4 regions of the Allobosea spartocytisi genome follow, and region 4 is predicted to be linked to each of the others. Evidence: predicted binding sites of a transcription regulator. Region 4 holds the regulator's gene; each other region holds the start of a gene.
The links. Region 4 encodes LexA, which represses DNA repair genes until DNA is damaged. Its sites were predicted from a motif close to TGTTCNNNNTGTGTTCNG; they were not measured.

Region 1 (7,255 bases), on a different contig from region 4:
GCCATCCCATGGACCCCGGCTGCGAGGCACAGCTCCGTCTGCCGCCTCATGGCGGCGCGATCCAGCGCCTCGTTCTCGTCGAACAGCGCATAGGCGATGGCATGGATGCCATGCAGCGCTGCGGTCTTGCCGGCCGGGATCATGGGGTGCCCCGTCCCGCCCGTGCGAGCCCATCGTCCTGCACGGCATCGATCATCCGACGGCGCGGAGCCAGGACGATGCCCAGCAATCCGCCGATCACCAAAGCGATGGCGACGACCAGGAGCGCGACGTTGAAATTGCCGGTTGCGTCCTTGATCCAGCCGATGACCGGCGGGAGACCCAGCCCGGCCAGGTTCGCCACCGCATTGATCAGCGCGATCGAGACGGCGGCAGCGATGCCGGAGACGTACTCGGTCGTGACCGCCCAGAAGACGGGGATGGCGGCCCAGTTGAGACCGATCGACAGGGCCAGCAGCAGAAAGGCCACTGTCGGCTGGCCCGCGAGCTGGACGGCGACCGCCAGAACCAGACCGGCCAGGACCAGCGGCAAGCCAAGATGGAGCGCCCGCTCGCCGCTCGCATCCGAATGGCGCCCGTTGAAGAACATGAAGATGCAGGCGACGAGAAACGGCACGGCCGAGAGCAGGCCGACCGTCATGTTGCTCTGGCCCGATACCGACTTCACGATCAGCGGCAGGAACAGCGTGATGCCGATGGTGCCGAAGGCCTGCAGCAGCCAGAACAGCGCCAGCAGCCAGACCCTGCCGCTGGTGAAGGCCTGACGCCACCCGGCCGTATGCGACACCGGGGTGGCGGACTGCTCCTGCGCCAGCGTCTTTTCGAGCCAGTCCCGCTCGGCCGGCGCGAGCCAGGCCGCATCCGCGGGCCGGTCGGTCAGGACTTTGAGCGTGACGAAGGCCAGCAACACCGCCGGGATGCCTTCGATCAGGAAAAGCCAGCGCCAGCCCCCCATGCCGTGCCAGCCGTCGAGGCCGAGGAGCAACCCCGACAATGGCAGGCCGATCACCGAGGCGAGCGCCGCACCGATATAGAAGAACGACATGGCATTGGCGCGCTCGCGCGACGGGAACCAGCGCGCCAGGTAATAGATCACGCCGGGGGTGAAGCCGGCTTCCGCCGCACCGAGCAGCAGGCGCATGCCGTAGAGCTGGTTGGCGCTGGTGACGAAGGCCATGCCGGCGGCAATGACGCCCCAGCTCAGCATGATCCGGGCGATCCAGCGGCGAGCACCGACACGGGCCAGCACCATGTTGCTGGGAATTTCGAACAGGATGTAGGTCGCGAAGAAGATGCCGGCCGCCCGGCCATACATCTCGGCGGTGAGGCCGAGCTCGGCATTCATCTGAAGCGCCGCCACCGAAATGTTCGAACGGTCGATATAGGCGATCAGATAAAGCAGCATCAGGAACGGCAGCAGGCGCCAGCCGACCCGCCGCATCGTTTCCGCTCGATTCACAGTCCCTTCGACGGTGGCCATGGCCCAACTCCTCCCGAGTGTTGGTGACCGCGATCTTCTCGCCGCGGCCCTTCAAACATCTGATGTAAAACATATGATGTTTGACCGCAAGCATGTGGGACACGAAGCCCGCTTGCTTGTGACGCAGGACGGCGGCGGCTAAGAAGCCTCCGAACCACATCGCTCGAGGCTCATGACCAACCGCAAGCCCGCCCGGACCAGCAGCGTGGTCGAAAGCCTCGGCATCGAGATCGTCGGCGGCAATCCGCCGCCGGGCGGTGCGCTGGCCGCCGAACCTGCCCTCGAAGCGCGCTTCCAGGTCAGCCGGGGCGTCGTGCGGGAAGCCGTTCGGATCCTCGCGGCAAAGGGGCTGGTCAGCGTGCGCCAGCGCCACGGCACGCATGTGCGCCCGCGCCATGAATGGAGCTGGCTCGACCGCGACCTGATCGGCTGGATCGCCGCCAGCGGAATCAGCCGCGCCGATCTCCTCGCCTTCGCCGAGGCGCGCCGCATCATCGAGCCGGAAGCGGCCGCGCTCGCCGCCACGCGCGCGACCAACGTGCAGCGCGACGCGATCAGCGCAGCCTATGCGGCCATGGTCCGCGACCGCCACGATCCCGCCCGCGCGATCTCAGCCGACAAGGCCTTTCACCTGGCGGTTCTGGACGCCACGCATAATCCCGTCCTGCAAAGCCTTCACGGCGCGATCGACGCGCTGCTCAGCGCAATCTTCGATTTCACCGTGACCGTGTTCGAGGGAAACCTCGACAATCACGGCGCCGTCGCCGCCGCCATCCAGCGCGAAGACGCCGATGCCGCGCGCCAGGCCATGCGCGCCCTGCTGAACTATACGGGCGACTATCTCGAACATCGCTGATGCGTTCGCGCTCCTGCGCAGCCGCCTTGCCGGGCCATTCGCCCCGAGCCAGCTATCCGCTCACGCGCTCCCGCCCCGTCTGCAGCCGCCGCGGCGCATGGCCGAGCCGGCCGGCGAGCACCGCGCCCTTGGGCGCGATCAGGCCCGCACGCAGCCGCCGGCCGCCGAAGGAGATCGCGGCGCGCTCGCGCAAGGAGGCGGCGAAGCCGCGCAGCGGCAGCAGCGCCGGCGCATCGGGCGCGAGCAGGAGATGCCGCTCGACCGCCTGCGCCCAATTGAGCTGCGGCACGTCGCCGGCATCGAGCAGCAGGAGCCAGTCGCCGCGCGCTTCCTTGGCGCCAAGATGCCAGCCTTCGGCGTTGCCCGCGCGCAGATAGCTCGCACCCGTCGCATCGGCGATGCGCGCGAGACCGTCCGCGCCGACGGTGTCGACGACGACGGCATGGCCAAGGAATCCCTCAGCCACCGCCGGGATCAGCACGGCGAAGGTCGCGGCGATGGCTTGCGCCGAGCCGGGCGCACGGATCACGGCTGTGAGCATCTGCAATGTGTATGGCGCAGCGCAACACGTCGCAATCCTGTCACTTGCCTTTTGTTCCTGTTATGTTCACATTCACGACCAATGATGGACGCCGATTCCCGGCGTTCGGCAGGATGGAACAGCCATGCCCCAGGCCAGACCGACTTCCCGGCCGATGCCGACGGCCCTGCCGCTGCGGCGGCAGGATAGCGAGCCGGTGTCCGCCTCCGTGCGAATCGCGCCTGTCGATCCGCTCGCCCATGTCGGCAGCAGCATCGATCCCGAGCGGCGGCGCGGGCGCGGCGCCACGATCAATCCGGGCGGGCGCTACGAGGCCGAACAGCGCGTCGCGGAGGATGACGGCTGGGGCTCGCTCGGCGACTTGCCGGCGTTCAAGACCGAGATCGCCTATGAGAAGGCGCGCAGCATCATCACGCGCAACGATTCGCCGGACATCTCCTTCGACCGTTCGATCAATCCCTATCGCGGCTGCGAGCATGGCTGCGTCTACTGCTTCGCCCGGCCGACCCATGCCTATCTCGGCCTTTCGCCAGGGCTCGACTTCGAGAGCAAGCTGACGGCCAAGCTCGATGCGGCGCAATTGCTGGAGAAGGAGCTCTCCGCTCCCTCCTACCAGCCGCGCACCATCGCCATCGGCACCAACACCGACCCTTACCAGCCGATCGAGAAGAAGCTGCGCATCATGCGCCAGGTGCTGGAGGTTCTGGCCAAGTTCAACCATCCCGTCGGGATCGTCACCAAATCGGCGCTGGTGCAGCGCGACATCGACATCCTCGCGCCGATGGCGGCGAAGGGGCTCGTCAAGGTCGCGCTTTCGGTGACGACGCTCGATCCGAAGGTCGCGCGCGGGATGGAGCCGCGCGCCGCCTCGCCGCCGAAGCGGCTGGAGACGATCCGCAAGCTCTCGGAGGCCGGCATTCCGGTCACGGTGCTGGTGGCGCCGATCGTCCCGGCGATCAACGAGCACGAGATCGAACGCATCCTCGATGCCGCCAAGGCCGCAGGCGCGCAGGAGGCGGGCTATGTGCTGCTCAGGTTGCCGCTGGAGGTGCGCGACATCGTGCAGGAGTGGCTGCTCACCCATCACCCGGACAAGCTGCGCCATGTGATGTCGCTGATCCGCTCGACGCGCGGCGGCAAGGATTACGATTCGCAATGGGGCCAGCGCATGGTCGGTTCCGGCCCCTATGCCTGGATGATCGGCCGGCGCTTCGAGATGGCGGCCGAGCGCATCGGCTTCAACACGGCGCGCAGGCGGCTGCGTACGGATTTGTTCGTCAAGCCGGAGAAGGAGAAGGCGCAGTTGAGCTTGTTCTGACGCGCGAGCAGTGCCGGCCTACTGAATGAAGCCCTCCTTCTCGGGCGAAGCGAAGCGCCGACCCGAGAATCTCTCGCCCGAGAGGATTCCAGAGCCCCCTGCGAGAGATGCTCGGGTTGCGCCCGAGCATGACGGAGGGCGTGCGCTCACGTCGCTCTGGCTCCGAATCGGACTCTGTTGCATAAGCCCGCCATGCCCGCAGACTTCACCCGCGAAACGCTTGCCATCGCCGACGGACGCTGGCCGCTGGCCGGCATCGACGAGGTCGGGCGCGGGCCGCTCGCCGGGCCGGTGGTGGCGGCTGCGGTGATTCTCGATCCCAAGCGCGTGCCGGCCGGGCTCGACGATTCGAAGAAGCTGCCAGCGCCGCTGCGCGAGGAACTCTTCGCGGAGATCATGGAGCGGGCGCTCGCGGTTTCCGTCGCCAGCGCCACCGCGGTCGAGATCGACGCCGTCAACATCCGGCAGGCGACGCTGCTCGCGATGCGCCGGGCCGTGGCGGCGCTGCCGCTGGCGCCGCTGCATGTCCTGGTCGACGGCAACGATCCGCCGGTGCTGGCCTGTTCCTGCGAGGCGATCATTCAGGGCGACGGGGCGGTGGCTTCCATCGCGGCTGCCTCGATCGTCGCCAAGGTGACGCGGGACCGGATGATGGCGCGGCTGTGCCGGCGTTATCCGGCCTATGGCTTCTCCGGACATGTCGGCTACGCGACGCCGCAGCACCGCAAGGCGATCGCCGAGCACGGCCCCTGCCCCGAACACCGTTATTCCTTCGCGCCCGTGAAGGGCGTCTGGTTCCGGTAGGGATCGCCAAGCGTCATCCTCAGGCGAAGCGCAGACCCGAGAATCTCAGGCAAAAAAGGCGCCAGAACCTCCTTCGGCAGGAGATGCCCGGTTCAGGCCCGGGCATGACGTTGGCCGCAGGCCGCAAGCCCATCGAAGCCGCCACCCCCTGCCCCAACGGGAGGTCCGCAGGTTAACGTGCGTTTACGAATTTCTCTTTCTTGCCAATGGCCTAGGCAAAAACTGCAGCCCCAGAATGGGACGCATTTTTTTCAAACCGGAAACCCGGCCTTTACCCTGACTCGCCAGTATCGCCCTCGTTGAAGTTGCGTAACGGTCTTGGCGTCATGGGTATCTCGCGTACCGGGACCGCCAGCGCTCCCGTCCGGATTCAGGTTTCGCGTACCGGACGGCCAGCGCTGGGGGCTCGGATGAAGGCCAAGGGCCTTCACGATCATAACCTCCTCGAACAGGGCGGCATTCCTGCGGCATTGCCGCTGGACCAGGTCATCGTCGGCGACTGCGTCGCGGCGATGAATGCCCTGCCGCCGGGGAGCGTCGATCTCATCTTCGCCGATCCGCCCTATAATCTCCAGCTCGGCGGCGATCTGCGCCGGCCCGACGACAGCCTCGTCGACGCCGTCGACGACGACTGGGACAAGTTCGCCTCCTTCGCCGAATACGACGCCTTCACGAAAGCCTGGCTCGCGGCGGCGCGGCGGGTGCTGAAGCCCGATGGCGCGCTCTGGGTCATCGGCAGCTATCACAACATCTTCCGCGTTGGCGCGATCCTGCAGGATCTCGGCTTCTGGATGCTGAACGACATCGTCTGGCGCAAGGCCAACCCGATGCCGAATTTCCGCGGCCGGCGCTTCACCAACGCGCATGAGACGCTGATCTGGGCGGCTCGCGGCGAGCAATCGAAATACACCTTCCACTATGAGGCGCTGAAGGGCGGCAATGACGACCTTCAGATGCGCTCGGACTGGTATCTGCCGCTCTGCACCGGCGATGAGCGCCTGAAGGGCGCCGACGGCGCCAAGGTGCATCCGACGCAGAAGCCCGAGGCGCTGCTTGCCCGCGTGCTGCTCTCGGCCTCCAATCCCGGCGACGTGATCCTCGACCCCTTCTTCGGAACGGGCACGACGGGTGCCGTCGCCAAGGCGCTGGGCCGCCATTTCATCGGGCTCGAGCGCGAAGCCGTCTATGCGAAGGCTGCGCGCGAGCGGATCGCGGCGGTGAAGCCGCTGCCGCCTGAAGCCTTCGCCACCGCGCCGTCGAAGCGCAGCGAGCCGCGCGTGCCCTTCCTCAGCCTGGTCGAGGCCGGGCTGGTCAAGGCGGGCGAGACCGTCATCGACGACAAACGCCGCCACAGCGCCGTCATCCGCGCCGACGGCACGCTGTCGGTCGGCCCCGCCATCGGCTCGATCCACAAGGTCGGCGCGCTGGTGCAGGGCCTGCCGAGCTGCAATGGCTGGACCTTCTGGCATGTCGAGCGGGAGGGCAAGCTGATGCTGCTCGACATGCTGCGCGGCGAGATCAGGGCGCAGATGGCGGCGGCCTGAGCCGATCGCCGGCACGGTTCATGCTTATCCCTGCCCTACCGGCAGGAGACCGCTCATGGCCCCCGTCACACTCGACCTCGCCACTCTCGCGGCCTTCGCCGCGGCGTTCTTCGTCTTCGCGGCAAGCCCGGGCCCCGACAACATGACGATCGTGGCGCGCACGCTCTCGCATGGAGCGGCTTCGGGCATCGCCTATGGTCTGGGCACCGTGGCCGGAATCCTGATCTTCCTGATCCTCGCCGCCTTCGGCCTGTCGCTGCTGGCTGCCGAGATGGGCACTGCGATGACGGTCCTTCGCTATGTCGGAGCGGCCTATCTCGTGGTGATGGGAATCATGCTCTGGCGCGCCGATCCGGTCCTGCCGGGTTCCGGCGGGGAGACGGAGCGGCGCGGGCTCGTGCCGGTCTTCCTGACGGGGGTCGCGCTCAATCTCGGCAACCCCAAGATGCCGCTGTTCTATCTGGCACTGTTGCCGCATGTGGTCGGCCCGCAGCTAACGCTCTCGCAGGTGGCGGTGCTGGCCGGCGTCATCCTGCTGGTCGAGGCGGTGGTGATCGGTGGACATGTCCTGCTCGCCGGCCGGGCGCGGCGCTGGCTGCGCACCCCGGCCGCCGTGAAAAGGATGAACCGCGCCGCAGGCGGCGTGATGATCGGCACCGGCGCCGTGGTGGCCGTCACGCGCTGAGGCCGGTGGGCTTCACGCCGGCCGCGG
Region 2 (7,255 bases), on a different contig from region 4:
GGCGAGTTCCTTCGCCAGCAGGCCCTGAACCTTGTCCGAAACGCCGTCGGGATAGCGGATCAGGCAGCAGCGGCGGACCAGTTCCACCAGCCAGTCCTGATCCTTCCAGCCGGGCGGGATCGGCTCGTCGGGGTATTCGTATTTGAGCTGGCCGAGATCGAATTCGATGCGGGAGAACAGGGTTTGCGTCTCGGCGATAGCCTCGGGCGCATCCCTGAAAAGACGGGCCATTTCCTGCGGCAGCTTGAGATGGCGCTCGGCATTGGATTCGAGCAACCGCCCGGCCCGCTCGATGGTGACGCCCTCGCGGATGCAGTTGAGCACGTCCTGCAGATCGCGCTGCGCGATGGAATCGTAGAGCGCGTCATTGCTCGCGATCAGCGGGGTGCGGGTCGCGGCAGCGATGGCCTTGAGCCGCGCGAGGCGGCGGCGATCGTCGCCGTGGCGGTGCATGCTGGCAGCAAGCCAGACCGCGCCGGGCGCGGCCTCGTCGAGCCGGGCGAGCACTTCGGGAAGCCCGTCGAGCCTGCGGCCCGGCATCAGGATCAGCAGCAGGTCGCGGGCATCGTTCAGAAGGTCGTCGAGGACGAGGTGGCATTCGCCCTTCTTCACGCCGTCCTTGCGATTGCCGTGGCTGAGCAAACGGCAGAGCCGGCCCCAGCCGTCGCGATTGGCGGGATAGACAACGATGTCGGGCGTGCCGTCGGCGAAGACGAGACGGGTGCCGGTCGCGAGCTTGAAGCGCTCCGCCAGCGCCTTCATCTCCTCGGGCTTGATGGGCAGGTCGGAGAAATCCGGGTTCTCGATCCAGACATATTCGCCGGGGCTGCCGCCTTCGCGGATTTTCTCGGGCGCCGGCAAACCATCCTCGCGCAACTGCCTCAACGCCGCCCAGGCCCGCACGACGCCCGCCACCGTATTGCGATCGGCGATGCCGATGCCGGCATATCCGAGCAGCAGCGCCGTCAGCACCATGTTCGGCCCCGGCGAGGCACCGCGCAGGAAGGAAAAATTTGTCGCCGCAACAGGTTCGGCGAAAGGGCTGACAGACTGATTCATGCGAAGAGCCCGTGCAGAAACCAGCGCGGCGGCGCGCTCTCGGCCTCGTAGAAGCCGGTGCGGTAGAGCCAGAAGCGGCGGCCTTGCGCATCCTCGACGCGGTAATAATCGCGCATCGGCTCGTCGCTGCCGTCGCGCCACCATTCGGGCGCAATCCGCTCCGGGCCTTCGGCGCGAGCGACGTCGTGGATGAGGCGCCGCCAGCGGAAACGGATCGGCGGTCCATCCGGCACTTCCGCGATCGCCTCGACGGGCTGGGGCGGCTCGAAGAGCTGGAGCGGGCGGGCCGGCGGCTCCTGCGGCTCGGGTGCGGACCAGACCGCTTCCGGCATGGGCGCAGCGGCCGAGAGCGCCTTTGCCGCGCGGACGGGGTGATGGGTGTCCTGCGCCGCGAAGCGCAGCACCCGGTCGCGACCGAAGCGGGTGACGAGCCGGTCGACGAGATCGGCCACCGCCTCCTCCTCCACCGCGCGGCCGTCGAGGCTGTGCTGCTGCGTGTTGAGCGGCTCGCAGACCGGCACGGCGAGTTTGATGGCATCGAAACCGAAGCCGGGATCGAGCGGGTCGGCCAGGGTCTCGATGCGCTCGCGATAGAGCCGCAACAAAGCCTTGGCGTCGCGCGAGGGCCGGCCGGTCTCGATGACGAGGCGGCGAACCGTGCCGTCGCTGCGGAAGAAGCCGAGCTCGAAGGCGCGCCCGCCTTCACCGCGCGCCTCCAGCACCCGTGCCGCCTCCCCGATCAGCCGGACGACCACCGCCTCGAGGCTCGCCGTATCGGCGAAGGGTTCGGGGAAATGACGCTCGACCACGCAATCCGGCGGCGGCCGCAAGGGCGTGATGCGGCGATCCTCATGGCCGAGGATGCGCCGGAGCTTCACCGCCAGCGCTTCGCCGAAGCGGGCGGAGAGGGTTTCCGAGGGGCGCGCGGCGACATCGGCCAGGGTCTTCAGCCCGGCGCGGGAAAGAGCAATCACGGTCTCGGGCTCCGCCTCCAGCGCGGCGACCGGCAGCAGGCGCAGCACCGCTTCGTCCCGTCCCGGCGGGATGATGTCGCGCGGTCCGAAGCGGGAACAGGCGCGTGCGGCCTCGGGCGTGCTGGCGATGGCGGCTTGCAGGCTCAAGCCCGATCGATCCATCACCTGCCGCACGAGATCGAGCATCCCCGCCTCGCCGCCGAAGAGATGGGCGCAGCCGGTGACGTCGAGCGTGAGGCCGTGCGGCTCGTCGCGCGCAACCAGCGGGGTGAAGCGGTCGCAGAAGGCGGCGACCTCATCGAGAAAGTCCCGATCCGCCTGCGGTTCGGCTTCCAGCGCGACGAGATCGGGAATGCGGGCGCGGGCATCGGCCAGCGTCATGGCCCGCGTCAGGCCGAGGCGGACGGCGCGCCGGTCGCAATCGGCGAGGCGCAAGGCGTTGCCCTGCATCTCGACGAGGACATGGGGCTTCTCAGCCGGCGCGCCGAAGGCCGGAATCCGGCCCAGCCGCCGCAGCCTGTCCGTCGCCAGATAGGGAAACCAGAGGGCGAGATAGCGGCGGGACATCGTTCCTGCGGGGAATGAGCCTGTCGGATCGGTCAAAGACGGTTCGGTTCTCGAAAGCGCATCGGTCACGGTTCCACTCCACACGCCACTCACGCTCTGCCGCATCGCCGCGCACGCCGCCGCGATGGCGCAGCAACCTCAAGGCGAAGGCCGGGGCGCCCGGCGCATTCGCCTCCAGCGCCCGCGAGGCCAGCGGCACGACCTGCCAGCGCGTCCGCGCCGCGCTCGGCGCTTCCGCCGCCGCGACCCGCAGCAGCAGGGTCGCCACGCCGGACCCCTCGGCCGCGAGCGCGAGCCGCCGGCTCGCGGTCAGGTCGAAGGCGCGCGGCTCGCCCCAGGGCTCGATCAGCACGGCGCCGAGCGCCGGACAGCGCGCTCCCTCGGCGCCGGCCCGCAACACGCCCAGGGCGTCGCGTGCCCGCACCAGCAGAAGCCGGGCGGGATCGAGCCCGAGTTCGTTCAACCCCGGCGCATGCAAACGGCCGGTCTCGGCATCGACGAAATCCTGCCGCACCCAGAGGATCGGCCGCGCAGCGTCGTCTCCCGCCTCCCCTTGCGCCGCCCGCAGCGCCAGCCCGAGCGCGAAGCCCGTCGCAGCCGCCAGATCGGCGGCGCCAGCGGCGTAGACTTCATGCAGCGCTGCCCGTTCGAGCCCGCCGAACAGGGCTGCATCGATCTCCGTGGCGCCGAGGCTTATCTTGCCCGCCGCAGCCGGCCCCGACCGCAAGGCCGCCTCGGCGAGGCTGCGGCGCAGATTGGACAAGGCTGGCGAGATGGCGTTCTGCATGGGCGACAAAGCAATTGTTCACTCTTTGTTCTTTTATAGAACGTCGCGCGGTGGAAGGCGAGTCGAGTCTCCCGTTTCGGCAGTGGACCGCTGACAGCGGGTGGCACGGAAAGTTTTCGGCTTCGTCCCATATCCGCTGTCATCCCGAACGAGCGAAGCGCAGATCCGGGATCCATGCCGGAACCTCACTCGGAAGCGCTCCGGCATGGATCCCGGATCGGCGCCGCTTCGCGGCTTGTCCGGGATAACCATCCGGTTCTTTGGCCAGCTACTCCGCCGCCGTACCCGCCGCCTGCCAGGTCAGCGTCTGCGCCTCGTGCAGCGCCTGATAGGGCCCGCCGGCACGAATGAGATCCTCGTGGCGGCCCTGCTCGGCGATGCCGGCCGGCGTCACCACCACGATGCGGTCGGCATGGCGGATGGTGGCGAGGCGGTGCGCGATGACCAGCGTCGTGCGCCCCTGCGCCAGCTCGGTCAGCGATTGCTGGATCGCCTTCTCGGTCTCGGTGTCGAGAGCGGAAGTGGCCTCGTCGAGGATCAGGATCGGCGGGTTCTTCAGGAAGATGCGGGCGATGGCGAGGCGCTGCTTCTGGCCGCCGGAAAGCTTGACGCCGCGCTCGCCGATCACCGTGTCCAGCCCCGCCGGAAGATCGGCGATCATCCGGTCGAGCCGCGCCCGGCGGGCGGCCTCTACGATCTCCGCTTCCGAAGCGCCGAGCCGGCCATAGGCGATGTTCTCGCGGATGGTGCCGGCGAAGAGGAAGACATCCTGCTGGACGATGCCGATCTGGCGGCGCAGCGAGGCGAGCGTCAGCTCGCGGAGGTCGATGCCGTCAACGGTGATGCGGCCGGCATCGACCTCGTAGAAGCGCGGCAGCAGCGAGAGCAATGTCGTCTTGCCCGCTCCCGAAGGGCCGACGAAGGCAACCGTCTCGCCGGCCCGGATCGCGAGGTCGATATGGGACAGGATCGGCCTGTCCTTGGCATAGCCGAAGCGCACGCCCTCGAAGCGAATCTCGCCCTTGAGCGGCGGCGCCTCGACGGCATCGGGCGCATCGGCGATATCGGGCTCGGTCGCGAGCAGTTCCTGGTAGCGGCGGAAGCCGGCGATGCCCTTCGGATAGGTCTCGATCACCGCGGCGATCTTGTCGAGCGGGCGGTAGAAGACACCGACCAGCAAGAGGAAGCCGACGAAGCCGCCGATGCTGAGGCTGCCCTGCACGACATACCAGGTGCCGGCCAGCATGACCGCGAGCTGGACCAGGCGCATGCCGAAATAGTTCAGCGCCTGGCTCGCCGCCATGATGCGGTAGGCTTCGAGCTTGGTCGAGCGATAGCGCTGGTTGTCGCCGGCGAAGAGCGCGCGCTCATGGGCCTCGTTGGCGAAGGCCTGGACCACGCGCATGCCGCCGATATTCTCCTCCAGCCGGGCGTTGAAGGCGCCGACGCGGCCATATTGCGCCTGCCAGTTGGTGGTCATGCGGCCGCCATAGCGGGCGACGATGAAGCCGGCGAGTGGCACGATCAGCGCCGTGATCAGCGCCAGATGGACATGGACCGAGAGCATCAGCAGGAAGGCGCCGACGAAGGTCATCACCGCGATGAACAGATCCTCCGGCCCGTGATGGGCGACCTCGCCGATCTCCTCCAGATCCTTAGTGACGCGGGCGACGAGATGGCCGGTCTTCTGGTCGTCGTAGAAACGGAAGGAGAGCTTCTGCAGATGGTCGAAGGCGCGCCGGCGCATCTCCGTCTCGATATTGATGCCGAGCCGGTGGCCCCAATAGGTCACGATCGCCATCAGCCCGGTGTTGAGCCCATAGATCGCGAGCAGCAGGACGCCCGCGAGCAGGATCAGCGGCCAGTCGCCGCGCGGCAGCAGGAGGTCGACGAAGGCCTTCATCGCCATCGGGAAGCCGAGCTCGAGCAGGCCGGACAGCACGGCGCAGCCGAAATCGACCAGGAACAGCGTCCGGTGCGGGCGATAATAGGCGAAGAACTCTCTCAGCATGGCGCGCTCATAGCAGATCGGCACCGTTTTGCGTCAGCTTCGCTGCAACAGCCCCGATATCCCGCGACCGATGCCGGGAGTCCGCCCCGATGCTCCGATGACCCCGTTTCCCAACGGCGCGGTGCCACTTTCCCTCGCCATGCTCTAGCTTCGCGTCATGTGGCAGATTCTCTCGACCTACTGGCCGCACATCCTCGCCGTCATTTCCGTGGTGATGGCGGCCGTGGCCGCCGCGCATGCGGTGATGACCAAGGACGAGGTGCGCGCGGCCATCGGCTGGGCGGGCGTCATCATCCTGTCGCCGATCGTCGGCCCGCTCCTCTATGCCGTCGCCGGCGTCAACCGTATCCGCCGTGCCACGATCCTCTCGCAACGCCCCGGGCACGGCGCCGCCGCGGATTCCACCCGACGCTTCCATATCAGCCATGACGAGGTCGGCGACGTGTTCGGCCAGCGCTTCGCGGCGCTGAAGACGCTGGGCGACCGCGTCGCGCGCCATCCGCTGACCAAGGGCAACCAGATCGAGACGCTGCGGACCGGGGACGAGGCCTATGCCGCCATGCTCGCCGCCATCGCAGCGGCCGAGCGCAGCGTGATCCTGGAGACCTACATCTTCGATCGCGACCCGCTGGGCTTGAGGATCGCCGACGCGCTGATCGCGGCCTCGAGACGCGGCGTCTCCGTCCGCGTGCTGATCGACTCGGTCGGCGCCCGTTACTCGGTGCCCAGCATCGTCGGCCCCCTGCGCAGCGGCGGCGTCACCGTCGCCGTGTTCAACGGCAACATCATCATGGGCTTGCGGTTGCCCTATGCCAATCTGCGCACCCATCGGAAGATCATCGTCGTGGACGGCGCGACCGCCTTCATGGGCGGAATGAACATCCGGCAGGGCTTCACGACGGAATTCGCGGGCGAGGCCTCGGCCCATGACACGCATTTCCGCATCACCGGGCCGGTCGTCGCCGACCTCTTCGCCGTGGCGGCCGAGGACTGGCGCTTCGCCACCGGCGAGGCGCTGACCGGCGCGGACTGGGCGATGCAGGCGCCGGCACCCGTCGAGCGGCCGGTGCTGATGCGCGCCGTGCCCTCCGGCCCCGACTCCTTCCTCGAGACCAATCACAAGCTGCTGATCGGTGCGCTCTCGGTGGCGCGCCGCTCGGTCAGGATCATGTCGCCCTATTTCCTGCCCGACCAGGAACTGATCAGCGCCCTGGTGACGGCGGCGCGGCGCGGCGTCGACATCGACATCGTCGTGCCCTCGGTCAACAACCTCGTGCTGGTCGACCGGGCAATGACGGCGCAGTTCGACCAGATCCTCAAGAATTACTGCCGGATCTGGCGCGCAACCGGCCCCTTCGACCATTCCAAGCTCTTCGCCATCGACGGGGCTTGGGCCTATGTCGGCTCCTCCAATCTCGACCCGCGCTCGCTCCGGCTGAATTTCGAGATCGACGTGGAGGTTCTCGATCCCGGCTTCGCACGCGGGATCGAGGCCCGGATCGACGCCGTGATCGCCAAGGCCGGCAAGGTCACGCTTGCCGGCCTGCGCGCGCGGCCCTATCTCGTACGTCTGATGGACCGGGTGATCTGGCTCGGCTCGCCCTATCTCTGACGAAACGGTGACGAGCCCGGCCTCCTCGGCAGTATAGACTGCGGGTCCGCCCGATTCGATTCCGTGCCGACACAGGCTGGCGCAGCGATGCAGAAGAAGAGCCCAAGCCTGCGGGCCAGCATCATCTCCTCGCTCCGCCAGCGCAGGAACCGAGCGGGAACCCTTTCCGGCATCGCCGGCGAACGCCTCTCCGGCACGCTGGTCGCGTCCTACAATGTCCATAAATGCGTCGGCGTCGACGGCCG
Region 3 (7,255 bases), on a different contig from region 4:
GACGCTATCCGGTCAGCGCTCGCGCAACGTTGGAATCACCTCGGCCTGCCCCGGCGTCTAGTCTGCGGCCGAGAACGTCCATTGCCGGCGGGTCCAATACGGGCGGCGACCTTGCCGATGGTTGGGTGCATCCATCTCGTGGAAACCCTCGCTCAGGCTGTCGGCGAGACGACGGGCGCTGGCGTTGCGCCGGCGGGCGCAGCCGGGAGAGAATGCCGGCTCTCTGCGACGCGGTGCCGGGACGTTGCGAAAGCAGCCGGACGGTCCGGCGGGTGTCCTGCGTCACGGCCGGCGGTCTGGTGGTGGGATGCGGCGGGGACATGTGGTCCTTGCCTGTCGGTTTCACTTTCTGGTTGGCGTGTCGGCCGGCCGGACCTCCCCTCGGGTTTTGTTGCGCTCTTAAACCGGCGGCCGGTCGCTTCAAGGCCGCGTGCCGCGCCGCGTTGCGGCCGGAGCTGCCGATCTCGGCACAGCGGGCCCGCGCGCTTCGCAAGGGCTGGAAGCCCTGCTTGCGCGCAAACCCGCTCCGCTCGATCAGGCCGCCCCGGACCCTGAAGCGCCCGTCATTCCGCCGGTTTCGGTCGATCGCACCCGAAGGGAGGACCGGCAGGAGCCGATCCGGGCCTTCAGGCGAACCGAAGGAAAGGAAATTCTCATGACCAAAGCCGCTCGCACCCAACGTCAGCCCGCAAAGGTCGTTCAGCTCCGCAAGAGCACCACGCTCGAAATGGTCAGGCTTGCCTGCCCCGACGCCGCCCAGGCAACGCTCATCTCCGAGAGCTTCGGTCTTCCCGTTCTCGACAGCGACGGGATCCGCGATCTCCATCAGCGCATGATCATCGAGACGGCCGACAGCCTGAGCGAAGGCCTCGGCGAGAGAGCGATGCAAATTCATCTGCAGCGGATCGTCGGCGCCTATGTCGGCTCCGCGCACGGCGCCGGCCAGTTCTACAGCCGCGCGGTGACCGAAGCCCGCGATGCGACGGCCAAAGCGTCCAACGACCTGCGCGACGAGGACCTCGACGGCCCCGTCGGTTTCGACAGCGCAGCGCAGCGCAAGCGCGAGTTCGCCGCGGACATGGCCTTGCAGTCGCACGCCCTGCGCATGGCGGCCGAGGGCGCCGTCGCTGCCTACGAACACGTCGTCGGCGAGCGCTGGAAGCCGTTCGAGCGCCCGGTCGAAAATCCGGGCCAGACGCTCGATCGCAAAGCGGCCGAAACGCAGTTGGCCGCCTTCGGCTGATAGCACCGGGCGAGGCTTCGGCCTCGCCCGTCTTCGACACCACGACGCTGGGCCGGCCCCCTAAAGGAGGTCCGGCCCTTTCTCGCGTCGCTGTCGCAACCGCTCCCCACGAAAATCGAATGAGAGGAAAAAAGAAGCAGGAGGCGCGTCGCGACACCGTCCGGCTTTTGGTCCTGCCAGGGCCGGGGCCCGGCGCAGCGGCTTCGCCGCCCTCCACTTCGTTGCGGCCCAAGGGTGCGCCGCTCCCCTGTATTCCCTGGCGATGGACCGCCGTAACGGGGTCGCGATGGGCGCGACCTCCAAACGGAGGTTCAGGAAAATGACTGAGAAGAAGGAAGGCTCACGCGCCGACGTCTACGCGCGCATCACCGATCGCATCGTCGCCGATCTCGAAAAGGGTGTCCGTCCCTGGGTTCAGCCGTGGAGTGCCGGTCATGCCGGCCGTCGGATCACCCGGCCGCTGCGCCACAACGGCGAAGCCTACAGCGGCATGAACGTGCTCCTGCTATGGTCGGAAGCGCTTGCGCGCGGTTTTACCTCGCCGACTTGGATGACGTTCAAGCAGGCGATCGAGCTCGATGCTCATGTCCGCAAGGGCGAGTCAGGCGCGACCGTCATCTACGCGAGCCGCTTCACCCGAACGGAAACCGACGCCAGCGGCGGCGAGATCGAGCGTGACATCCCGTTCCTGAAAACCTATTCGGTTTTCAACGTCGAGCAGATCGCCGGACTGCCCGATCACTTCTACCGGCAGCCGGCGCCGGCAATCGATCCGATCCAGCGGATCGATCATGCCGATCGCTTTTTTGCCAATACCGGGTCCGTTATCCGGCATGGCGGTCCCCGCGCCTTTTACGCACCATCGACCGATCACATCCAGATGCCGCCGTTCGAGACCTTTCGCGATGCCGCGTCTTACGTGGCGGTGCTGAGCCATGAGCATATACACTGGACGGCCGATCCACGCCGCGTCGGCCGCGACCTCAGCCGCTATGCGAAGGATCGCAGCGAACGCGCGCGTGAAGAGCTCGTCGCTGAAATCGGATCGGCACTGATCTGCGCCGACCTCGGCATTGTCCCCGAGCTTGAGCCCCGGCCCGACCACGCCAGTTACGTTGAATCGTGGCTGCAGGTCCTGCACGGCGACAAGCGCGCGGTCTTCCAGGCCGCCGCGCACGCGCAGCGCGCCGCCGCCTTCCTGCACGGTCTCCAGCCGGCGGAAGCAGCAGAGCGGGAGGCAGCGTGATGTTTCACGTTCCGCCTATTCCTGGGGAGGGTCTCGCGCCCTCCCCGCTCCGCTTGCGTGTGCTCTCGCTCGGCGCCGGCGTCCAATCGACGACAATGGCGCTGCTCGCGGCCCATGGCGAAATCGGCCCCATGCCGGACTGCGCAATTTTCGCAGACACGGGCTGGGAACCTGCCGCCGTCTACGAGCATCTCAAATGGCTCACGTCGGGAAATGTCCTCCCCTTTCCCGTACACATCGTTTCGGCCGGCAATATCCGCGAACATCTTCTTGCCGCCGGCGAGGGCCGTCGCTGGGCATCGATTCCGGCTTTCACCCGCACGGTGCGGCCGGCCGGCACGCCCATCCCCATTCTCGACGAGGGCGAGCTGATCGAGATCGGCGAACGTCACAGCGCGAACGACATCATCTCAATCGGCATGATCCGCCGGCAATGCACCACGGAGTTCAAGATCGTCCCGATCCGGCGCAAGGTCCGCGAGCTCGCCGGCCTTGCCCGCAAGCGCTCGCCGCCCTTCCCTGTCGTCGAGCAATGGATTGGCATCAGCACCGACGAGATCATCCGGGCCAAGCCGAGCTTCGAGGCCTGGCAGATCAAGCGCTTTCCCCTGATCGAGCGGCGCATGAGCCGGCAGGACTGCCTGGCATGGCTGCGCCGCCAGGGCTATCCGATTCCGCCGAAGAGCGCGTGCATCGGCTGCCCGTTCCACGACAATGCGCGCTGGCGCGACATGCGCGATCACGACGCCGAGGCATGGGCCGATGCGGTCGAGGTCGATCGCGCCCTGCGCTCCGGCCTTCGCGGCATCCGTGGCGATGTGTTCCTGCATCGCACGTGTGTGCCGCTCGACCTTGCCGATCTGTCGACGGCCGCCGACCACGGCCAGCTCGATCTCTTCGGCAATGAGTGCGAGGGGATGTGCGGGCTATGAGTCAATCGCTTCGCACCGAAATCCGTCATCGCCCTTGACTCATGCCCTCTGTTAGAGAACAAATAGAGAACATGATGCAAGAGCCATCTCAGGAGGTCAAGGACCAGCTTGCGGCCAGAGCCCGCCATAGAGTCATTGCGCGCGCAAATCGAGAAGATCGAGGGCCGAACCCTGCGCGCGAAATCGGTGCTTCCGTTCGGAATTGCCGAGGTGGATTCGCGGCTTCCCGGCGGAGGTCTTGCACTCGGTGCTTTGCATGAGGTCGCGGGTGGCGGATACGGCGCCGTCGACGGCGCGGCCGCTGCGCTCTTCGCTGGCGGGGTCGCCGCGCGGACGAAAGGCAAGGTGCTCTGGTGCATCACGCGCCCAGACCTTTTTGCGCCCGCACTTGCACAGGCAGGGTTGCCGCCCGACAGGGTAATCTACGTCGAGGCAGGTGACGACAAGGCGCTTCTCGCCTGCATGGAGGAAGGTCTTCGCCATGGCGGACTGGGCGCCGTCGTCGGCGAGGTCGCGCGTCTCTCGATGACTGCGTCGCGGCGTCTTCAGCTCGCGGCTGAAGGAGCCGGTACGATCGGGATCGCGCTCCGGCGCTGGCGGCGCCAGACCGAGGCGGCCGATTTCGGTCAGCCGACTGCGGCTATGACGCGCTGGAGGGTCTCGGTGCTGCCCTCGGCTCCGCTTCCCGTTCCCGGTGTCGGCCGTCATCGATGGCTTGTCGAGTTGATCCGCGCCCGCGCGGGCGAGAGTGCAGATTTTGAGTTGGAGGCTTGCGATGACACGGGTTGTCTCGCTCTTCCTGCCGAACTGGTCCATCGACCGGCTTCGGCGGAAGGCTGGCGACGCGGCGCCTCCGCTTGAGGCCCCGCTCGTCCTGATCGGCCGGGAAGGAAGCCGGCGCGTGGTGATGTCTGCGGATGTCGCTGCGCGGAGGGTAGGCCTGCGCCCCGGCATGCCGGCCGCGAAGGCGCAAGTCCTCGTACCCGATCTCCTTATCCATGATGCCGATCCGATCGCGGACTCCGCCGCGCTCGAACGCCTCGCCCTATGGGTCCTGCAGCGCTTTGCCCCGATCGTCGCGGCGGACGGCGCCGACGGTATCGTGATCGACACCACGGGCGCGGATCACCTTCACGGCGGTGAAGAGGCGATGCTCGATGCGCTGATCGGACGTCTTCTCATGTCCGGCATTGCCGCGCGCGCGGCCATCGCCGACACCTGGGGTGCCGCGCACGCCTTCGCCCGCTATGTCGCGGAGCCGGCTTTCGTCGCAGCACCAGGGCATGGCCCGTCGATGATCTCTCCCTTGCCATTGGAAGCGCTGCGCCTGCCGGCCGCCATGGCCCACGATCTGCGCGTACTCGGCTTCGAGCGGATCGGCGACCTTCTGGCGCAGCCGCGCGCGCCGCTGACGCTTCGCTTCGGTCCCGAGCTCGGGCGGCGGCTCGATCAGGCGATCGGAGAAGCGGCTGAGCCGATCGATCCCGTCAGGCCGGCGGACCTCATCGAGGTGCGGCGCAGCTTTGCCGAGCCGATCAGCGCGGCCGAGACCATTGCGCGTTACATCGGCAAGCTCGTCGTCGCGCTGTGCGAACGCCTTGAGGAGACCGACCTCGGTGCGCGGCGGCTCGATCTTCATCTTCGGCGCGTCGACAACCAACGCCAGGCCATCCGCATTGGCATGGCGGTCCCGGTGCGCGACGTGAGGCGTCTTACCCGACTTTTATGCGACAAGATCGAGACGATCGATCCGGGCTTCGGTATCGAGTTGATGTCGCTCGCTGCGAGTCTCGCCGAGCCGCTTGTCCGCAAGCAGACCGTGAGTTCGCTGATCGAAGAGGCCGTCCCCGATGTGTCCGATCTCATCGATACGCTCGCCAACCGCGTCGGCGAGCGAGCCGTCTACCGGGCGGCGCCGATATCCAGCGACGTGCCCGAACGATCGGTCGCTCGAATCCCAGCGATGGCGCCCGGCACCGGCACCACATGGCCGGGGCATTGGCCGCGACCGGCCCGCCTCCTGCCGCATCCCGAGGTGATCGAGACCGTCGCGCTTTTGCCTGACCATCCGCCCGTCACTTTCACCTGGCGCAGCATCCGACGCCGCGTGCGACGGGCAGACGGGCCCGAACGCGTTTTCGGCGAATGGTGGAAGCGTGATGCCGAACTCGTCGCGGTGCGCGACTATTTCCGGCTCGAGGACGAGGCCGGCGAGCGGTATTGGGTGTATCGCGCCGGCGACGGCGAAGACGCTGCGACCGGATCGCATCGCTGGTTCATGCACGGGGTGTTCGGATGAGCGCCCATCGCTATGTTGAGTTGCAGACTACATCGCATTTCAGCTTCCTGCGCGGAGCATCTTCGGCCGACGAGCTCTTCGCCCAGGCCGCGATGCACGGCATCGAGGCGCTCGCGATCATCGACCGCAACAGCCTCGCCGGAATCGTGCGTGCGCACGAAGCCGCGAAGGCAACGGGCGTGCGCCTGATCGTCGGCTGCCGCCTCGATCTTTCTGACGGTATGTCACTCCTGGTCTATCCGACCGATCGGTCCGCTTACTCGCGGCTCTGCCGATTGCTCTCGCTCGGCAAGCGACGCGCAGGAAAAGGCAAGTGTAGTCTTGGATGGAGCGATGTCATTGCTTATGGCGAGGGCCTGATCGCGGTGCTCGTGCCGGACACGGACGATGACGATTGTCGATTGCACCTTCGCCAACTGCACGAGGCATTCGCCGATCGCGGCTATATGGCGCTCACGCTCCGGCGCCGGCCGAACGATCAACTCCGGCTTCACGAGCTATCGAACGCCGCTGCGGCCGCGAAGGTCCGAACCGTCGTGACCAATGACGTCCTCTTCCACGCACCCGATCGGCGGATCCTGCAGGACGTCGTCACATGCATCCGGCACAACGTTACGATCGACACGCTCGGCGATCGGCGTGAGCGCCATGCCGATCGCTTTCTCAAGCCGCCCGAGGAGATGCATCGCCTCTTCACGCGCTATCCCGACGCTTTGGCGCGTACGCTCGAAATCGCCGACCGCTGCCGTTTTTCGCTCGACGAGCTCGCCTATCAATATCCGGAGGAGCGCGACGATCCCGCGCTTTCGCCGCAAGAGACGCTGGAAAAGCTCACCTGGGAGGGTGCTGCTACCCGCTATCCCGAGGGATTGCCCGACGAGGTGCGCGCTGTCCTCCGGCACGAGCTGCGCCTCATCAAGAAGCTCGATTACGCACCCTATTTCTTGACGGTCAACAGCATCGTCAGGTTCGCTCGCTCACGCGACATCCTCTGCCAGGGACGCGGCTCGGCGGCGAATTCCGCCGTCTGCTACGTTCTCGGTATCACTTCGATCGATCCCGGACGCAACGACCTTTTGTTTGAGCGCTTCGTCAGCGAAGAGCGCCGCGAGCCGCCCGACATCGACGTCGATTTTGAGCACGAAAGGCGAGAGATCGTCATGCAGTGGGTGTTCGAGACCTATGGCCGCGATCACGCCGCACTGTGCTCGACCGTGATCCGTTACCGCACGAAAGGTGCATTGCGCGATGTCGGCAAAGCGCTCGGCCTGCCCGAAGATTTGATTTCGTCGCTGTCGGGCCAGGTCTGGGGCTGGTCCGAGGAAGGCGTTGAAAATCGCCATGTCGAGGAGCTCAACCTTAATCTTGCCGATCGACGGCTGCGATTGACGCTCGACCTCGCGCGCCAGCTCATGGGCGCGCCACGACATCTCTCACAGCACCCCGGCGGCTTTGTCTTGACCCACGATCGGCTCGACGATCTCGTGCCGATCGAACCGGCGAGCATGAAGGACCGGCAGGTCATTGAGTGGGAT
Region 4 (7,255 bases):
GTCGCCATGCTCGGCGAGCTGCTCGATCGGATAGCCGCGATAGAGCAGCACGCCCGCATCGCCGTCGATATAGGTGATCTGCGACTCGCAGCTCGCCGTGGAGGTGAAGCCGGGGTCATAGGTGAACATGCCCGTCTGGGCGTAGAGCTTGGCGATGTCGATGACGGCGGGGCCGACCGACCCCTCCTTGATCGCCATGTCGACGGTCTTGTCGCCGACCTTCAGCTGGCTGGTGTTTCCGCTCATCGATACCGATCCTTTCAAGGCTCGCTGCTGTTCGGCCGTGTTTTGCGCGCCCCGTCCGCGGTTCTCCGCGGAAGGTCCTTCATCCGAATAGCCTGACGTGACGAGAGCATGTCAACGGAAGGGGCAAAGGCAATCCATGCGACTGATTTACAAGCAATTTTCGTGCCCTGTGCCGTTGTGCGGCGCAATGCACTTGCGCGTCACTAGACCATTTGCCCCATGCATTCAACCGAGCCGAAAGGCGGTTTGTGCCGCCTCCCAAGCATAGCGATCCGGCTGTCGCGCCAGGCACGCGCAGGCGCCGCCTCAACCCTGGTCGGCCAGCCGCGCCAGCGTCTCCTCGCGGCCCAGAACCGCCATGACGTCGAACAATCCCGGCGACATCGCCCGGCCCGTCAGGGCGGCCCGCAGCGGCTGAGCGGCCTGGCCGAGCTTGAGCCCGTTCTCCTCGGCAAAGGCGCGCACGGCGGCTTCCAGCGACGCCGCCGCCCAGTCGCCGACGGCGGCGAGCTTCCCGGCGATCGCGGGCAGGCGGCCGCGCGCGGCCTCGTCGAGCAGGCTCTTGGCCTTGTCGTCGAGCTGCAGCGGGCGCTGCGCATAGAGATAGAAGGCGCTGTCGAGCAGTTCGATCAGGGTCTTGGCGCGCTCCTTCAGCCCCGGCATGGCGGCCAGGAACTTCGCCTCCAGCTCGGGCGAGAGCGTGGGGCCGAGCTCCCGTGCCGGACCGATCTCGGGCAGGATGACCTTGAGGGCCTCGAGCAGATCACGATCGCTCGACTGGCGCATATAGAGCCCGTTGAGGTTCTCCAGCTTGGCGTAGTCGAAGCGAGCCGGCGAGCGGCCGATCGAGGAGAGGTTGAAGGCGTCGATCATCTCCTGCGTCGAGAAGATCTCCTGATCGCCATGGCTCCAGCCCAGCCGCACGAGATAGTTGCGCAGCGCCGCCGGCAGATAACCCATCGAGCGATAGGCATCGATGCCGAGCGCGCCGTGGCGCTTGGACAGCTTGGCTCCGTCAGGCCCGTGGATCAGAGGGATATGCGACATGCTCGGCACGTCCCAGCCCAGCGCATCGTAGATCTGGGTCTGGCGAGCTGCGTTGGTCAGGTGGTCGTCGCCGCGGATGATGTGGGTGACGCCCATGTCGTGATCGTCGACGACGACCGCGAGCATATAGGTCGGCGTCCCGTCCGAGCGCAGCAGCACGAGGTCGTCGAGATTCTCGTTCTGCCAGACGACGCGGCCCTGCACCTCGTCATTCACCACCGTCTCGCCGGTCTGCGGCGCCTTGAGCCGGATCACCGGCTTCACGCCTTCCGGGGCGGTCGCCGGATCGCGGTCACGCCAGCGCCCGTCATAGCGCAGCGGCTTGCCTTCGGCGCGCGCCTTCTCGCGCATCTCCTCGAGCTCGGCCTGGCTGGCGTAGCAATAATAGGCCTTGCCGGCGGCGAGCATCTGCTCGGCCACCTCGCGGTGCCGTGCCGCGCGCTGGAACTGGTAGACCGTCTGTCCGTCCCAATCGAGGCCGAGCCATTCCAGCCCGTCGAGGATCGCGGCGATGGCGGCGTCGGTCGAGCGTTCGCGGTCGGTGTCCTCGATTCGCAGCAGCATCTTGCCGCCGTGCCGGCGGGCATAGAGCCAGTTGAACAGCGCGGTGCGGGCGCCGCCGATATGCAGGAATCCGGTGGGGGACGGCGCAAAGCGCGTGACGACGGCGTTGCTCATGGAAGGCAGCTCCGACCGGGCGATGAAACCGCCCGGGGCAAGACTTGAGGATGTGGCGCCGGCCTTCACGCCAAAGCGTGCATGACAACCAGCGCGCGCCCTGTAACATGGCTTCGCCGGGCGGTTAAGCGTTCAATGCGCAACCGACAGGCAGGGGCTGGGAAGGGGGATGGCGCGGCAACCTGCATCGCCGGAGCGCCGGAGCGCGCTGAGGGCCGTCGCCGGCATCCTGCCGGCGCGCCTGCCGCCAGTCGCGCTGGGAAGCCTGCCGCTGGCCGAGCGCCTCCAGGCGCTGCGGGACTGGCTTGGCGCGTCGTTGGCGCAGGAGGCCGAGCGCCGCCGCCCGTTCCTGTGGCTGCCCGTGGCGATGGGCTTCGGCATCCTGCTCTATTTCGCCGCCGATCGGGAACCCGCACTCTGGGCGCCGCTCGCGGGCTTCGTCCTGTCCGGCGGCCTCGCTGTCGCACTGCGTCTGCGACCCGCCGCTGCCGCAGTCTGCATCGCCTTCGCCGCGGCCTTCGCCGGCTTCGCAGCAGGCGTCTGGCGCACGGCCGATATCGCCGCGCCGATGCTGGAGCGGCCGCGCATCGGCAAGATCACCGGCTTCGTCGAGAGCGTCGAGGCGCGCGATGCCGGCGCCCGCCTCGTCCTGGTGGTGACGGACATCGCCGGCGTGCCGCCCGAGAGCCGGCCGAAGCGCGTGCGCGTCAACATTCGCAGCGGCACGGTCGCGCCCGGCGACCATATCGCCGGCACCGCGCGGCTCCTGCCGCCACCGGGGCCGGCCCGCGCCGGAGGCTATGATTTCGGGCGCGACGCCTTCTTCCGCGGCATCGGCGCCGTCGGCAGCATCGCCGGCAAGATCGCACTCGTCCCGGCGCCGCATCCCCTGCCATGGCGCCTCGCGCTCGACGTGGAGATCGACAAGGCGCGCAACATCCTCACGCAGCGCATCGCCAGCGTCGGCGGCGGGCAGGGCGGGGCGGTCGCGGCCGCGCTCGTCACCGGCAAGCGCGGCCTCATCACCGAGGCGTCGAACAACGATCTGCGCGCCGCCGGTATCTATCATATCGTCTCGATCTCCGGCCTGCACATGGTGCTTGCAGCCGGGACGATCTTCTGGCTCGTGCGGGCTCTGCTGGCGCTGTCGCAGACGCTGGCGCTCGGCTGGCCGGTGAAGAAGATCGCGGCGATCGCGGCGATGATCGGCGCCACCGCCTATTGCATCTTCTCCGGCAGCGACGTCGCGACGGAACGTTCGCTCATCATGACGCTGGTCATGCTCGGCGCGATCCTCGTCGACCGGGCGGCGCTCAGCATGCGCAATCTCGCGCTCGCCGCGATCATCGTGCTGCTGCGCGAGCCCGAGGCCCTGCTCGGCCCGAGCTTCCAGATGTCCTTCGGTGCGGTCGCGGCGCTGGTCGCTTTCGCCGAGCGCTGGGAGAAGCGCGACCGGTCGAAGCCGCCGACGGCCTTGCCCTGGCCCTTGGGCACGCTCTGGACGGCCTCGCTCGGCATCGTGGTGACGACGCTCCTCGCCACGGCCGCGACGGCGCCCTTCGGCGCCTATCATTTCCAGACTTTCAATCCCTTCGGCCTGCTCGGCAATGCCATGGCGCTGCCCTTCGTCTCGCTCTTCGTGATGCCGGCGGCGGTGTTCGGCGTGCTGGCCTACCCCTTCGGTCTGGACTGGCCGGCCTGGGCGCTGATGGGGCTCGCTTCCGACATCGTGTTGAAAGTCGCGCATTGGGTCGCCACCATCGACCATTCGACCGTGACGGTGGTGGCATTCGGCCAGGCCGTGCTGCTCTCCTTTGCCGCTTCGCTGCTCTGGATCACGCTCTGGACCACGGGGCTGCGCTGGCTGGCGGCGCTGCCGCTCATCTTCGGCGTCGCCTTCGCCGCGAAGCCGGAGCGGCCCGAGATCCTGATCGAGCGTGACGGCTCCGGCATCGCCGTGCGCGGCAGCGACGGCCGCCTCGCCATCGCCGGCCGGCCGAGCCGCTTCGTCCTGCAGCAATGGCTCGCTTCCGATGGCGACAGCCGCGCGCCGGACGACGCGACCCTGCGTGCCGGCATCGCCTGCGACGCCAATGCCTGCATCGTCCGAACCGCCGACGGGCGCAGCATCTCCTATGCCCGGGATCGGATCGCCATCATCGAGGATTGCCGCCGCGCCGATCTCGTCGTCACCAACATTCCCTGGAGCGCGCCTTGCGAGGCCAGGCTCGTCGATCGGATGGCGCTGTCGCGGGACGGTGCAACCTCGCTCTACCGCGCCGCCTTCGGCTGGCGCAGCCATTCCTCGGAAAACGCCGTCGCAGACCGGCCCTGGAGCCGCCGCAAGCCTTCCGAAGCCGCAGCTCGGCCCAGCGCGCCGGCCCCCGCTGCGACACGGGCCTCTGCTGCTCCGGAGGTCGCGTCGGACGAGGCCGAGTTCGCTCAGTAGCGGCGCAGCAGGTTGACCAGCCGGCCCTGGATCTTGACGCGGTCGGGGCCCAGCACGCGTGTCTCATAGGCCGGATTGGCGGCTTCGAGCGCGATCGAGGAGCCACGCCGGCGCAGACGCTTCAGCGTCGCCTCCTCCTCGTCGATCAGCGCAACGATGATGTCGCCGGTGTTTGCCGTGTCCTGCTTGCGGATGATCACGGTGTCGCCGTCGAGGATGCCGGCCTCGACCATCGAATCGCCGCGCACCTCGAGCGCATAATGCTCGCCCGAACCGAGCATGTCGGGCGGCAGCGAAACCGTATGGCTGCGGCTCTGGATCGCCGAGATCGGCGTGCCGGCGGCGATGCGGCCCATGACGGGAATCGCGACCGGGGAACGGGCGTCGTCATCGGCCGGGGCAGGGCGCGGCTTGGCGAGGGAGGGCTGCGAGCCGAGGCCGCCCTGTACGACGGCCGGGTTGAAGCGTCGCGGCTGCGGGCCAGCGAGCCCGTCCGGCATCTTGATGACTTCGAGGGCCCGCGCCCGATTGGGCAGGCGGCGGATGAAACCGCGCTCTTCCAGCGCCATGATCAGCCGGTGGATGCCGGATTTCGAGCGCAGGTCGAGCGCATCCTTCATCTCGTCGAAGGAAGGGGGCACGCCGCTTTCGCGCAAGCGTTCCTGGATGAAGCGCAGGAGTTCGTGTTGCTTGCGTGTCAGCATGGTCCCCGCCGGTGCCCGCGATACAGATTCGAAACAAAGCCAGAACACTATAACTGTTCGCCTTGTGTTCCGCAAGCGACTGCTACCGCAGCGGCAGAATGCGGCAGATATCGCCTTTGTGAGCCGGCTCTGCATGCGCCGGCCGGATCGTCAGGGCCTTGGCGCGCGCCAAGGTGCCCAGCATCGAGGAATCCTGCCTGTCGAAGGGCGTCACCATCCAGCCGGCCGGCGTCAGGGCAAGATCCGAGCGAAGATAGTCCTCGCGCTCATCATTAGCCGGCATATCTTTTCCGAGAATCGCCGGAATGCTGCGGTCACGATCCGGATCGGCCATGCCCAGCAGCGCCTCGATCAGCGGCAGCAGGAAGAGATGGCCGCAGACGATCGACGAGACCGGATTGCCGGGCAGCCCGAGCACCACCATGCGGCCAAGCCGGCCGGTCATCATCGGCTTGCCCGGCCGCATCGCGATCTTCCAGAAACCGAGGCTCATGCCGGCCCGCTTCAGCGCCTCCTGCACGAGGTCGTGATCGCCGACGGAGGCGCCGCCGAGGGTGATCAGGACGTCGGCTTCCGCGGCCTGGGCGGCGGCGATCCGCGCCGCGAGGTCGTCGTGATCGTCGCGGGCGATGCCGAGGTCGAGCGCCTCGCCGCCGGCCTTTTCCACCAGTGCCATCAGCGAGAAGGAGTTCGAGGCGACGATCTGGTCCGGCCCGGTCGGCTCGCCCGGCGCCACCAATTCGTCGCCGGTGGCGAGGATGGCGACGCGCGGCTTGCAGCGTACCGGCAATTGCGGATGCCCCATCGCGGCGGCGAGGCCAAGCGCGGCGCTGTCGAGCACGCGCCCAGCCGTCAATGGCACGTCGCCGTGACGGAAATCGAGCCCGGCCGCCCTGACGAACTGGCCCTTATGGGCCGGCACGCGCACCGTGATGGTTTCGCTGCCGACGCCATCGGCATTCTCCTGCATGAGGACGCTGTCTGCGCCCTCCGGCATCGGCGCGCCGGTGAAGATCCGCACAGCCTCGCCCGGGCGGACGCTGCCGTCGAAACGCCGCCCCGCCGCGGATTCGCCGATCACGCGGAGTTGCTTGCCGGCTTCCATGTCGGCGGCGCGGACGGCATAGCCGTCCATGGCGGAGTTGGCGAAAGGCGGTTGGGTGCGCAGCGCCTTCACATCGGCCGCGAGCACGCGCCAGGCGCAGCGCGCCAGGGGCAGCATCTCGCTGCCCGTCGGCCCCGGAACGCTGTCGAGCAGGGCCTTGAGCGCGACGGGAACCGGGGTGAGAGCCATGTCAGAGCGCCTTGGCGTCGTAATCGCCGGATTGTCCGCCGGATTTGTGCAGCAGGCGGATGCCTTCGATCCGCATCGCCCGGTCGACGGCCTTGACCATGTCGTAGACGGTCAGGCAGGCGACGGAGACGGCGGTCAGCGCCTCCATCTCGACGCCGGTCTGCCCCTTCATCTTGACCTCGGCGCGGACGCGCACGCCGGGCAGGGCCTCGTCCAGTTCGAGATCGACAGCGATCTTGCTCAGCAGCAGCGGGTGGCAGAGCGGGATCAGTTCATGGGTGCGCTTGGCCGCCATGATGCCGGCGAGCCGGGCTGTGCCGAGCACATCGCCTTTCTTGGCGTTGCCGTCGCGCACGATCGCGATGGTTTCAGGCGCCATCACGACGCAGCCTTCGGCGACGGCGATGCGGCCGGTCTCGGCCTTGTCGCCGACATCGACCATATGCGCGGCGCCTTGCGCGTCGAGATGGCTGAGCCGGCTCACGCCGCGTTCTCGCGCGCCTTGCCGGTGAGCAGCAGCGCGGTCGCGGCCGCGACATCGGCCTGTCGCATCAGGCTTTCACCGACGAGGAATGTTTCGACGCCGACCTTGCCGAGACGCTGAATGTCGGCGTGGGTGAAGATGCCGCTCTCGCTGATGACGATGCGGTCGGACGGCACGCGCGGCGCCAGCCGCTCGGTCACGGCGAGATCGACGTTGAAGCTGCGCAGGTCGCGGTTGTTGATGCCGAGCAGCCGGCTTTCGAGCTTGAGCGCCCGGTCGAGCTCGGCATCGTCATGGATCTCGACGAGGACATCCATGCCGAGTTCGCGCGCCGTGTCGTTGAGCACCCGGGC

Region 1: a site for LexA is predicted at 2,930-2,947, ahead of IED13_RS25310 (PA0069 family radical SAM protein). Genes of this name have one in related genera too.
Region 2: a site for LexA is predicted at 3,403-3,420, ahead of IED13_RS04240 (ImuA family protein). Genes of this name have one in related genera too.
Region 3: a site for LexA is predicted at 3,476-3,493, ahead of IED13_RS28985 (ImuA family protein). Genes of this name have one in related genera too.

The regions. Positions count from the first base shown of each region.
Region 1 is NZ_JACXWY010000027.1:23,487-30,741, reverse strand. It holds gene IED13_RS25330 (dihydrodipicolinate synthase family protein) at 1-143, opposite strand, end outside; gene IED13_RS25325 (MFS transporter) at 140-1,480, opposite strand; gene IED13_RS25320 (FadR/GntR family transcriptional regulator) at 1,653-2,336, shown strand; gene IED13_RS25315 (glycosyltransferase family A protein) at 2,389-2,877, opposite strand; gene IED13_RS25310 (PA0069 family radical SAM protein) at 3,032-4,195, shown strand; gene IED13_RS25305 (ribonuclease HII) at 4,388-4,999, shown strand; gene IED13_RS25300 (site-specific DNA-methyltransferase) at 5,326-6,543, shown strand; gene IED13_RS25295 (LysE family translocator) at 6,599-7,228, shown strand; gene mutY (A/G-specific adenine glycosylase) at 7,218-7,255, opposite strand, start outside.
Region 2 is NZ_JACXWY010000002.1:291,991-299,245, reverse strand. It holds gene IED13_RS04250 (error-prone DNA polymerase) at 1-1,059, opposite strand, end outside; gene IED13_RS04245 (Y-family DNA polymerase) at 1,056-2,600, opposite strand; gene IED13_RS04240 (ImuA family protein) at 2,506-3,387, opposite strand; gene IED13_RS04235 (ABC transporter ATP-binding protein) at 3,656-5,398, opposite strand; gene IED13_RS04230 (phospholipase D-like domain-containing protein) at 5,556-7,010, shown strand; partial or broken gene IED13_RS04225 (endonuclease/exonuclease/phosphatase family protein) at 7,098-7,255, shown strand, end outside.
Region 3 is NZ_JACXWY010000029.1:20,611-27,865, reverse strand. It holds gene IED13_RS25760 (hypothetical protein) at 656-1,243, shown strand; gene IED13_RS25755 (ArdC family protein) at 1,563-2,489, shown strand; gene IED13_RS25750 (hypothetical protein) at 2,489-3,421, shown strand; gene IED13_RS28985 (ImuA family protein) at 3,530-4,282, shown strand; gene IED13_RS25740 (Y-family DNA polymerase) at 4,197-5,720, shown strand; gene IED13_RS25735 (error-prone DNA polymerase) at 5,717-7,255, shown strand, end outside.
Region 4 is NZ_JACXWY010000023.1:34,127-41,381, reverse strand. It holds gene gltA (citrate synthase) at 1-246, opposite strand, end outside; gene gltX (glutamate--tRNA ligase) at 553-1,971, opposite strand; gene IED13_RS24225 (ComEC/Rec2 family competence protein) at 2,141-4,420, shown strand; gene lexA (transcriptional repressor LexA) at 4,414-5,124, opposite strand; gene IED13_RS24215 (molybdopterin molybdotransferase MoeA) at 5,207-6,418, opposite strand; gene moaC (cyclic pyranopterin monophosphate synthase MoaC) at 6,420-6,902, opposite strand; gene trpC (indole-3-glycerol phosphate synthase TrpC) at 6,899-7,255, opposite strand, start outside.